Regions from separate parts of the Brevibacillus sp. NPDC003359 genome, predicted to be linked through region 2. Evidence: riboswitches for the same ligand, from Rfam matches in the RefSeq annotation. Region 2 holds a riboswitch; each other region holds the start of a gene.
What was found. Region 2 has a riboswitch for lysine ahead of ACFYU8_RS11480 (aspartate kinase). Riboswitches for the same ligand answer to the same signal wherever they lie in the genome.

Region 1 (3,280 bases), on a different contig from region 2:
CGTTGTCACATATTTTGATTCGCTCCAGATGCTGCGGGGCAAGCAACTCCGCGAAAGAAGCCGCAATTTGTGCCATGACGAGGGACCAGCCCTCTGTTGAGCTGGATTGCTTTTGCCTGTAGCCGCCCTCCTCATCTACATACAACACCTGCATATGAAAAGGGACCATAGCCAAAACTTTGTTCAATTCCGCAAGGTCCTCCTCTTGGAATCGGTCTCCACGGACAACGTCTTCCAACATACGTCTCAAACGTTCGCGCAGCTGCAAAAGAGACGCGGCACACTCCTCATCCATCGGCAGCGGAGCGGTTAAATTGTATGTCTGCAAAAAGGATGACAGCCATTCTTGGTTCTCCAGGCGATTTTCCCCACGACCAGAACCACGCCAATCCCGCCAATCACTATTTAAAAAATCGATACAAAGCCAGTCCATGTCATCATCTCTCCTGATTAATCCTTCATTTTTCTCTCTTGTAAGACCATACAGAATATGGTAATCTATATCCGTAACTATCGTTATTAATTTAACTGGTTACAAACTCATTTCTTACTGCTATTATAGCGTTTCGGCAATCTGTTTCACAGACGAGGAGGAAGCCTATGAATCGGAAGGATTTGCTTTTGCACGGATGGGAATGTACGTATGACAAGGAAGACTGGTATCCACCCTTAAAAGAAGCACTATCCGGAGTATCAGCAGCCGAGGCTAGCTGGTGCCCTGTGGGAGAAGCAGCCAACACGATCTGGGAAAACGTCAGCCATCTGCTTTATTACAAAGAACGCCTGTTGCATCGTCTATTGGGCACGGAATTTCCTGGCTCCGCTGAGACGAACGATGATACCTTCACCCCGTCCGGTGGTCCAGATGACGAAAACGCTTGGCAAGCTACCCTTTTACGGATGGAAAGCGTCCATCGCCACATTCATGAAAAGCTTTCCTTACTGACAGATGAGGAGTTGAACCAGACGGCTACCTATACGCCCATTTACCAAACCGTGATGAGTCTCGTTCTGCACGATGCGTTTCACACGGGGCAAATTGTCCAAATTCGCAAGCTCCAAGGCTCCTGGCCTGCCAGACGATCATATGAATAACAAAAATTCACATTGATTAATCATAAACAATCCTTTATAGTTGATGAATCACAAAATTTCATACATGTTATCCTCATCTTTCACGGTGAGGATAGAGGTCGCGGCTTTTATATCATCCTGTACGAGATTCAGAGAAAATCAATGACTCCAGGTAAAGGAAAATCCGCCGAAGCTCATATCGCGTCTCTGTGCGATTGGGTTGGGGCTGTACTCGAAAGGGACAGAACTGTCACGTTTGCATGCCAAGCAAGCGTGGTGAGCTATCTTCAGTGAAGGCTTGGTGGGGATTGGATGATACCGCCCTATGCCATTTTTTGGCTATGGCGGTTTTTTCGTTTCCGACCTTCCTTCTCAAAAATCAAGAAAGGTCGTGCAAGTAGCTTATGTCACAAAATCAATTGCAACGTGGTTTAAAAGCCCGACACCTGACGATGATCGCCATCGGCGGCTCGATTGGGACGGGATTATTTCTCGCAAGCGGAGGCTCGATCCATTCCGCCGGACCTGGTGGAGCATTAGCCGCATATGTCGCCATTAGTATCATGGTTTACTTTTTAATGACGAGCTTGGGGGAAATGGCGGCCTTCATGCCTGTGTCCGGTTCGTTTTCGACGTATGCCACACGGTTCGTCGATCCATCTCTCGGCTTTGCTCTCGGCTGGAACTACTGGTACAACTGGGCCATTACCATTGCTGTCGAGCTGTCAGCTTCCGCACTCATTATGAAATATTGGTTCCCGGATACCCCAGCGATAGTGTGGAGCGCTTTGTTCCTCGGATTGCTGTTTGCCTTGAATCTCCTGTCTGTGAAAGCCTATGGAGAATCTGAATATTGGTTTGCTTTGATCAAAGTCATAACCGTTATCGTCTTTATTATTGTTGGTGTGATGATGATTTTTGGCATTATGGGCGGCCAAGCAGTTGGCTTCCAAAACTTCACCAAAGGCGACGCACCATTCAATGGCGGCTTCATGGCCCTGCTCGGTGTGTTCATGATTGCCGGATTCTCTTTCCAAGGGACAGAGCTGGTCGGTGTCGCGGCTGGTGAGAGCGAAGACCCTGCCCGCAACATTCCAAAGGCCATCCGTCAAATTTTTTGGCGTATCCTGCTCTTCTACATCCTTGCTATTTTGATCATCGGGTTATTGGTTCCATACGATAATCCAAATCTGATCGGTGGCGACATTACGGATATTGCGATCAGTCCGTTTACGATTGTATTTGAAAATGCCGGATTTGCTTTTGCAGCATCCGTGATGAATGCGGTGATTCTCACGTCTGTGTTGTCTGCTGGTAACTCTGGAATGTACGCCTCTACACGCATGCTGTGGAACTTGGCGAAAGAAGGAAAAGCACCAAAATGGTTCGCAAAAGTAACAGGTAACGGCGTACCGATCAATGCCTTGATCTTGACTGCGCTTATCGGTGCCCTTGCGTTTCTGTCCTCTCTGTTTGGGGAAGGCGAAGTGTACGTATGGCTTTTGAATGCGTCCGGTATGTCAGGCTTCATCGCTTGGCTGGGAATTGCCATCAGTCACTACCGTTTCCGCAAAGCGTTTATCGCTCAGGGCCGTGATTTAAACGAATTGCCTTATCGGGCAAAGTGGTTCCCGTTTGGCCCGATTTTTGCCTTCATCCTTTGCTGTATCGTTATTTTGGGGCAAAACTACTCCTCATTCATGGGTGGAACGATCGACTGGTATGGCGCCCTGGTCTCTTACATTGGCCTGCCACTCTTCTTAATCATTTGGCTCGCTTATAAAGTCACCCAAAAGACCAAGCTCGTCCCTCTAGAACAAGTAGACTTCAGCATGGATGAACACACGAAATAATCGAAGAAACAAATTACGGACTTCCGTTATCTAAACGGGAGTCCTTTTTATGTTTAAAAACTCCGTTTCCTTCCGTTCTCACAACTCATACCAGTCATCTGATAAAAGGTAACCATGATCTCCTGCCTTCACACCATTGCTTCAAACGAATCTTGCCTCTTTTATGAAGATCCTGAGATAACTGCAAAAAGATGATGATCACAGCCTCTGCCCGAACTCCCCTCGGACTGGGGCTGTTTTTTCTGGTGTAGTACCAGTCACTTTCCTTTTCCATTTAAGGAAATTTACAGGCAGACGGTGGACATACTAACCGGTAAAGGAGGGGACGAACATGTATGATAATCGTGAAAACG
Region 2 (3,280 bases):
GGAGACCGGGCAAACTATCGTCTATTCACTCACTCATTCTATTTTTAGTTATCAGTCTATAGAGAGACTAGAATGCAGTCTTTCTTTTGAGGCCGGAATCATCGCAGGTATGATTGAGCAGTGGAAAGAAAGAGAAGCGTTCAGCAAAATCGAAATGGAAAGCCCTTCAGACATACGTATATCTGTACAAGTGGCGTCATGAATAAAATGCCCCCTCTACCTATAACGAAGGGAGAGGGAGCATCCATCTTTTATACTCCGTGCACGACCGCGGTTTCCTCGACATCCAGACCGTATGCCGAATGAAGACTGCGAACAGCCAGCTCCGTCAAGGCTGCTGGAATGACGCAAGAAACCTTGATATCTGACGTAGATACCATTTTAATAGAAATTTCTTTTTCTGCCAGGACGCGGAACATTTCGGCAGCTACCCCTGGATTGTTAATCATACCAGAGCCAACAATGGATACTTTGGTCAAGCTTTCCTCGAAGTCAACTTTTTCAAAGCCAAGCTCCGTTTTGTTCCTGTCAAGTGTATCCAGTGCTTTTTTCAGATCATCCGCTGCAACTGTAAACGAAATGTTCGTAACAGAGGCATCATAGGAGCTTTGGATAATGATATCGACATTCACCTGATTGTCCGCCAGCGTATTGAACAGACGGGAGAGTGTCCCGACCTTGGCAGGCATACCGACAACCGTGATTTTTGCTACATCTTCATCGTGTGCAACTCCACTTACTACTCTTCCTGTTTCCATGTTGGCAACCTCCTCAACGTACGTACCATCTTCGGCAGTAAAGCTGGAGCGGACGACCAGCCTTACCTTATATTTTTTCGCAGCCTCTACTGACCTTGGATGAAGAACCCCTGCACCGAGGTTCGCCAGCTCCAGCATCTCGTCATACGAGATCGTATCCAGCTTGCTCGCAGCTGGAACGACTCGCGGATCAGCTGTATACACCCCAGACACGTCCGTAAAGATTTCGCATTTCTCAGCGTTCAGGCTCGCTGCGAGAGTAACCGCAGATGTATCCGATCCACCGCGGCCGAGCGTCGTAATTTCACCTTCGTCACTGATCCCTTGGAATCCTGCCACGATCACCACACGACCACGGCCGAGCTCGGATTGAATCCTCTCTGGATCAATCTGCTTGATCCGTGCTCTTCCGTGAATCGCCTCCGTGGTGATTCCAGCTTGCCAACCCGTCAGGGAAATGGCATCGTAGCCTTTTGTATGCAAGGCCATCGACAAAAGCGCGATCGATACCTGCTCCCCCGTGGTCAGCAGCATATCCATTTCACGCTCGGATGGGTATGCGCTAATCTGCTTGGCCATGTCTACCAACACGTCAGTAGATTTCCCCATTGCAGAAACAACGACTACCACATCATGTCCTTCCTCTTTGTAGCTGATAATTCGATCCGCAACTCGTAAAATTCGCTCAATGGTACCTACAGAGGTGCCTCCGTATTTCTGCACGATCAACCCCATGCGGCTTCTCTCCCTTTTTCTCATATCCAATGTTGGTATTTATCTCGGATCGTATGGTTTTTCACTATTCTCTCTATATGGAAAAGTCTTGCATTTTTATTTTACAAAAAAGGCACCGACAAGGAATAAGACCTGCCGCTGCCTATTATTTCGACATACCGGTTCCTCCCTCCCAATACACGCGGACAATGAAGATTGACAGTAATCACCATCAAAACTCACATTGACACACCGTGAGATAGCTCTCCATCTGACAATTGGTCATTGTGCAGATGACAGTCCTGCATTTATTCAACGCAGACCCAGCATGGAGAAAAGCGGGTTTCCCTCCACACTTCGGCGAATTCCCCTTTCCCGTCCCCTTCACAGATACCCGATCTCAGGGTGGTACTCTTGGTTTTCGCACCTCTACCTCACTCCATAATGGAAGTGAGGCTAACTATTCTGTTTGAATCGGATTATATCATGAGTCTAAAAATGGATCAATTCCTTTTTAGAGGTTGTTCAAAAAGCCGACTTTTTGATCACGTATTTTTGTTTTCTATGCGTCCAGCTTACGCAGATGAGCGATGATTTCTTTCGCCAGCTTGTCGCCGATCCCTAATTGGCGGAAGTCTTCGACGGTCGCCTCGCGCATTTTTTTCAACGAACCAAAATGAGAGAACAACAGCTTGCGTCGCTTCTCACCGATACCTGGGATCTCATCTAGCTGCGAGGAGAGCATCGTTTTTGTCCGAGATTGTCTATGGAACGTAATAACAAAACGGTGGACTTCATCTTGGATGCGCTGCAACAAATAGAACTCATAGCTATCACGTCTAAGATTCACAGGCTCTGGCGGATCTCCGTACATGAGCTGAGCCGTACGGTGCTTCTCATCCTTCGCGAGTCCACAGACGGGAATATAGAGGCCCAGCTCGTTTTCCAGGACGTCCATAGCCGCGCTGATTTGGCCTTTTCCACCATCGATCACAATCAGGTCGGGCATCGGCTGGTTTTCTTTCAGCAGGCGAGAGTAGCGACGGCGAACCACTTCGCGCATGGAGCCGTAGTCATCTGGTCCCTCGACGGTTTTGATCTTGAATTTGCGGTATTCCTTTTTGTCAGGGCGTCCGTCTGTAAACACAATCATCGCAGACACAGGCTCTGTTCCCTGAATGTTGGAGTTGTCAAACGCTTCAATTCGATGAGGAACCGGAATCCCTAATATGTGACCAAGATTGTGTACCGCTTGGACCGTACGAGCATCGTCCTTGGACATCAACGCAAACTTCTCCTGCAAAGCAATCCGGGCGTTCTCGGAGGCCATCTTCACGAGCTCATCCTTTTTGCCTCGTTTTGGTGCATGGACTTTGATGCCCAACCACTCACTCAAAAGCTCAGGTTCACTCTCTTGCGGGAGCAAAATTTCTTTGGGCAGCGCATTTTGCTTGTCGTAGTAAAACTGACTCACATAAGACATGAAGTCTTCCGTTTCGCTGCCGTAATATGGAAAGGAAGTCGTCTGACGCTCGATCATCTTCCCTTTTCGCATATAAAACACCTGAATGCACATCCAGCCTTTTTCTACAGCAAACCCGATAATGTCGCGGTCTACCGTATCGGTGAAAGTGATCTTCTGCTTCTCCATCACCGCTTCGATGCTCTTGATTTGATCGCGATATTCCTTTGCGCGTTCAAACTCCATGTTTTCTGCGGCTTGCAGCATTTTTTCCGTGAGAGTTTTCTTCATTTCCTCATGACCGCCATCGAGGAACCGGCTAATTTCATCCACCAAACGCTGATTT
Region 3 (3,280 bases), on a different contig from region 2:
CAATTATGAATGATGTTGCGATGGAGCTGAAGGATTCACGTGCGAATTTTGCCACTGTACAAGGTGCGACGACCGGCTTCGGAGGGATCTTTACCCTCGCGATCGATATCCCGTTATTAATGGGGACATCCCTCAAAGTATTACAAGAGATGGCACTTGCCTATGGCTATCGACCAGAAGAGAAGAGAGAGCGGCTGTTTGTTGTCAAATGCTTGCAGTTTGCCTCATCAGACATCGTAGGGAAAAAAGCGATACTCGCTGAGCTCTCGCGCTTTGATGATCCAAATGCGCAGAGAGAGGTAATGGCCCAATTGCAGGGATGGCGTGAAGTCGTGGTAACATACACAGAAAACTTTGGGTGGAAAAAATTATTTCAAATGGTACCCATTGCGGGTATTTTGTTCGGGGCATATTTGAACCGCTCAACCGTACAGGATGTCGCTGAAGCCGGGATGATGCTGTATCGCAAACGGCGCGTTCTGGAGCGGCTACGTGAAAGCGAAAAGAGCGACGAGATTAATGAGACCACTCCTCAGCAGTAAGAGCGTAGATGAGATGGTCCTCCCATACACCGTTAATTTGCAAATAGCGTAAAGAAAGCCCTTCCTGGCGAAAACGGTTCTTTTCTAAAATGCGAATGGAAGCTTTATTGCGAGGCATGACAGCAGCTTGCACCCTGTGCAGCCCAGCATCTGTTAAAGCAAAGCGAAGGGCGAGATTTACTGCGGATGTCGTATAGCCCTTGCCATTGCACGCCTGATCCATAAAGTAGCCAATCGTCGCATTTTGCCATGCGCTGCGTGCGACATTAGACAACGCTACACGTCCAATCATCTTTTCGGATTCTCGGGAGAATACGCCAAAAGCATAGGCGGTGCCACGTTCAAAATCTTTTTGTGCTTGTGAACTCTGCTCTTGCTGTCCTGCGAGGGTCAAAAAAGAAGCGGGACGGATCGGCTCAAATGGTTGGAGAAAGTCATGATTACGCAGCCGAAGCTCTAGGAGCTCGGCTGCGTCTTGTTGGTGGAGAGGCCGTAATAGAATCTCATCTGTATGTAATGACATGAGATCAATCCTCCTGATAAAGTTGGATTGATAGTATATCATGTGCCAGAGTATTTGGGAAATGCAATTTAGCCGAGCAATTTAGCAAACGATACACCAAATGCTTTGCAAGTTTCCACTTCTTTTGCAGTAGGAGAAAGCTCGATTTTCAATCCTTCCATCGGCGTTTCCGCGCCACGCTCGCTCGCTTTTTTCAGCAAAATATCGACAGCTGCACCGACATGCTCATAAGCGGAGTCGCAAGAGCCAAAAGCGACAACCTTTTTCCCGCTGAGGTCAATATCATCCATTTCCTCATAAAAATCCAGGCATTCGTCTGGCAGTTCGCCATCGCCCCATGTGTAGGCGCCAAGCAGAATTCCGTCATAAGCTTCGAGTTCTTTTGCGCTCGCATCCATTACTTCTTTTATCTCCAGCTCAGCACCAGTTGAACGAATACCTTCCGCAATTGCTTCAGCAATCTCCTGTGTATTCCCTGTCATGCTCGCGTAAACCATCAAAATGCTCATAAAACGTAAAACCTCCAATCGGATAATGAGTATCATTCTCACAAATAAAATAATGAAAATGAGAATCGTTGTCAACAACTTTTTTCTTATTGCCACCTTTCATTGATTTTGGTAGAGTTAAATAAAATTATAATAATGTACTCTAAATAGAGGTGCGCCGAAGAAGAGTAAGCCTTTTCGTAATCTGTCAGGGGGCAGGAGAAGGAAGAAAGGCTAAAGCGCCGAAGCTTATGCTATGCCCTTACGTAGCACAGGCTGGGGTGTCTCATGAAAAATGATCATCCTGTCACGAGGGACCTTACGTCTTTTTGTGGAGCGCTATTTATGATTTGCTTAAGTAGTATCAAGAGCAATGAGATAGCGAATGCACTCATTGCTTTTTTTGATTTACCACGCTGTTATTTTAGAGGAGGATGTAACTATGAACATGATGGATGCCAACGAAATTATCGCGTTTATTCAAAAAAGCGAAAAGAAAACACCGGTGAAGGTATATGTGAAAGGGAATCTGGAGGGAATCGACTTCGGTGCGAGCTCCAAAGCTTTCATTACTGGCCCGACTGGTGTTGTTTTTGGTGAGTGGAAAGAGATTGAGCCAGTACTCGCAGCTAATGCAGACAAAATTGAAGACTATGTGGTAGAAAGCGATCGCCGCAACTCCGCCATTCCATTGCTTGATACGAAAGGGATTCAAGCGCGTATTGAGCCAGGCGCAATTATTCGTGACCAAGTGACAATCGGTAACAACGCGGTCATCATGATGGGTGCTTCCATTAACATCGGTGCAGTTATCGGTGAAGGTACAATGATCGACATGAATGTTGTGGTAGGTGGACGTGGAACCATCGGGAAAAACTGCCACATCGGCGCGGGATCGGTTATCGCGGGTGTAATCGAGCCGCCATCTGCACAGCCAGTTGTTGTCGAGGATGATGTTGTCATCGGAGCAAATGCTGTCATTCTGGAAGGCGTACGAGTAGGAAAAGGTGCTGTAGTTGCAGCGGGTGCTGTCGTGATTGAAGATGTACCTCCATACGTGGTAGTTGCGGGAACACCTGCACGTGTAATCAAGCAAATCGATGAAAAAACTCGTTCCAAGACAGAGATCAAGCAGGAGCTACGTCAGCTGTAAGGGAGAGAGTGCACATGGACTGGCGTTCGCTCGATGAACAATATATTGTCTCCACTTACAAAAGACTTCCGATTGCCATCGAAAAAGGCGAAGGAAATTACTTGTACGATACGAATGGAAAGAGCTATCTCGACTTGTTTACCGGACTCGCGGTAAACGTTCTGGGGCATTCTCATCCGCGCATTGTACAGGCGTTGCGTGAGCAGGGAGAGCGCTTCTTGCATATTTCTAATGTATTTTTAAACAAGCCGGCGATTCGTTTGGCCGAGCGCTTGGTTGCGAACAGCATCAGTGGGAAAGTATTTTTCACCAACTCTGGTGCAGAGGCTACAGAATCTGCGATCAAGCTGATTCATAAATGGACAAAGAACGAGGGAGCAGGTCGTGAAGGCATCGTTGTTTTACGCAACAGCTTTCACGGTCGAACACTTGGAGCCGTGCGTTTGACGAGGCAGGCTCACGTCTATCAAGACTTTCCTCAGCCGGTTTTTCCTGTTTATGAACTGGATGCGGAGGACACGGAAGGATTGCGAGCGATTTGCCAGGAAGCAAGCCCCGCTGCGATCCTCATGGA

Region 1: linked by a shared signal. The riboswitch ahead of ACFYU8_RS23005 (amino acid permease) and the one ahead of ACFYU8_RS11480 (aspartate kinase) in region 2 are both predicted to bind lysine.
Region 3: linked by a shared signal. The riboswitch ahead of dapD (2,3,4,5-tetrahydropyridine-2,6-dicarboxylate N-acetyltransferase) and the one ahead of ACFYU8_RS11480 (aspartate kinase) in region 2 are both predicted to bind lysine.

Annotation. Positions count from the first base shown of each region.
Region 1 covers NZ_JBIAOR010000012.1:2,833-6,112, reverse strand. Annotated here, with positions in the region: gene ACFYU8_RS23015 (CGNR zinc finger domain-containing protein) at 1-433, opposite strand, end outside; gene ACFYU8_RS23010 (DinB family protein) at 601-1,095, shown strand; lysine riboswitch at 1,180-1,366, shown strand; gene ACFYU8_RS23005 (amino acid permease) at 1,479-2,927, shown strand; gene ACFYU8_RS23000 (hypothetical protein) at 3,259-3,280, shown strand, end outside.
Region 2 covers NZ_JBIAOR010000002.1:421,128-424,407, forward strand. Annotated here, with positions in the region: gene ACFYU8_RS11475 (YslB family protein) at 1-202, shown strand, start outside; gene ACFYU8_RS11480 (aspartate kinase) at 252-1,493, opposite strand; lysine riboswitch at 1,725-1,912, opposite strand; gene uvrC (excinuclease ABC subunit UvrC) at 2,035-3,280, opposite strand, start outside.
Region 3 covers NZ_JBIAOR010000001.1:1,782,469-1,785,748, reverse strand. Annotated here, with positions in the region: gene ACFYU8_RS08340 (EcsC family protein) at 1-542, shown strand, start outside; gene ACFYU8_RS08335 (GNAT family N-acetyltransferase) at 517-1,065, opposite strand; gene ACFYU8_RS08330 (flavodoxin) at 1,134-1,574, opposite strand; lysine riboswitch at 1,714-1,903, shown strand; gene dapD (2,3,4,5-tetrahydropyridine-2,6-dicarboxylate N-acetyltransferase) at 1,996-2,706, shown strand; gene ACFYU8_RS08320 (aspartate aminotransferase family protein) at 2,721-3,280, shown strand, end outside.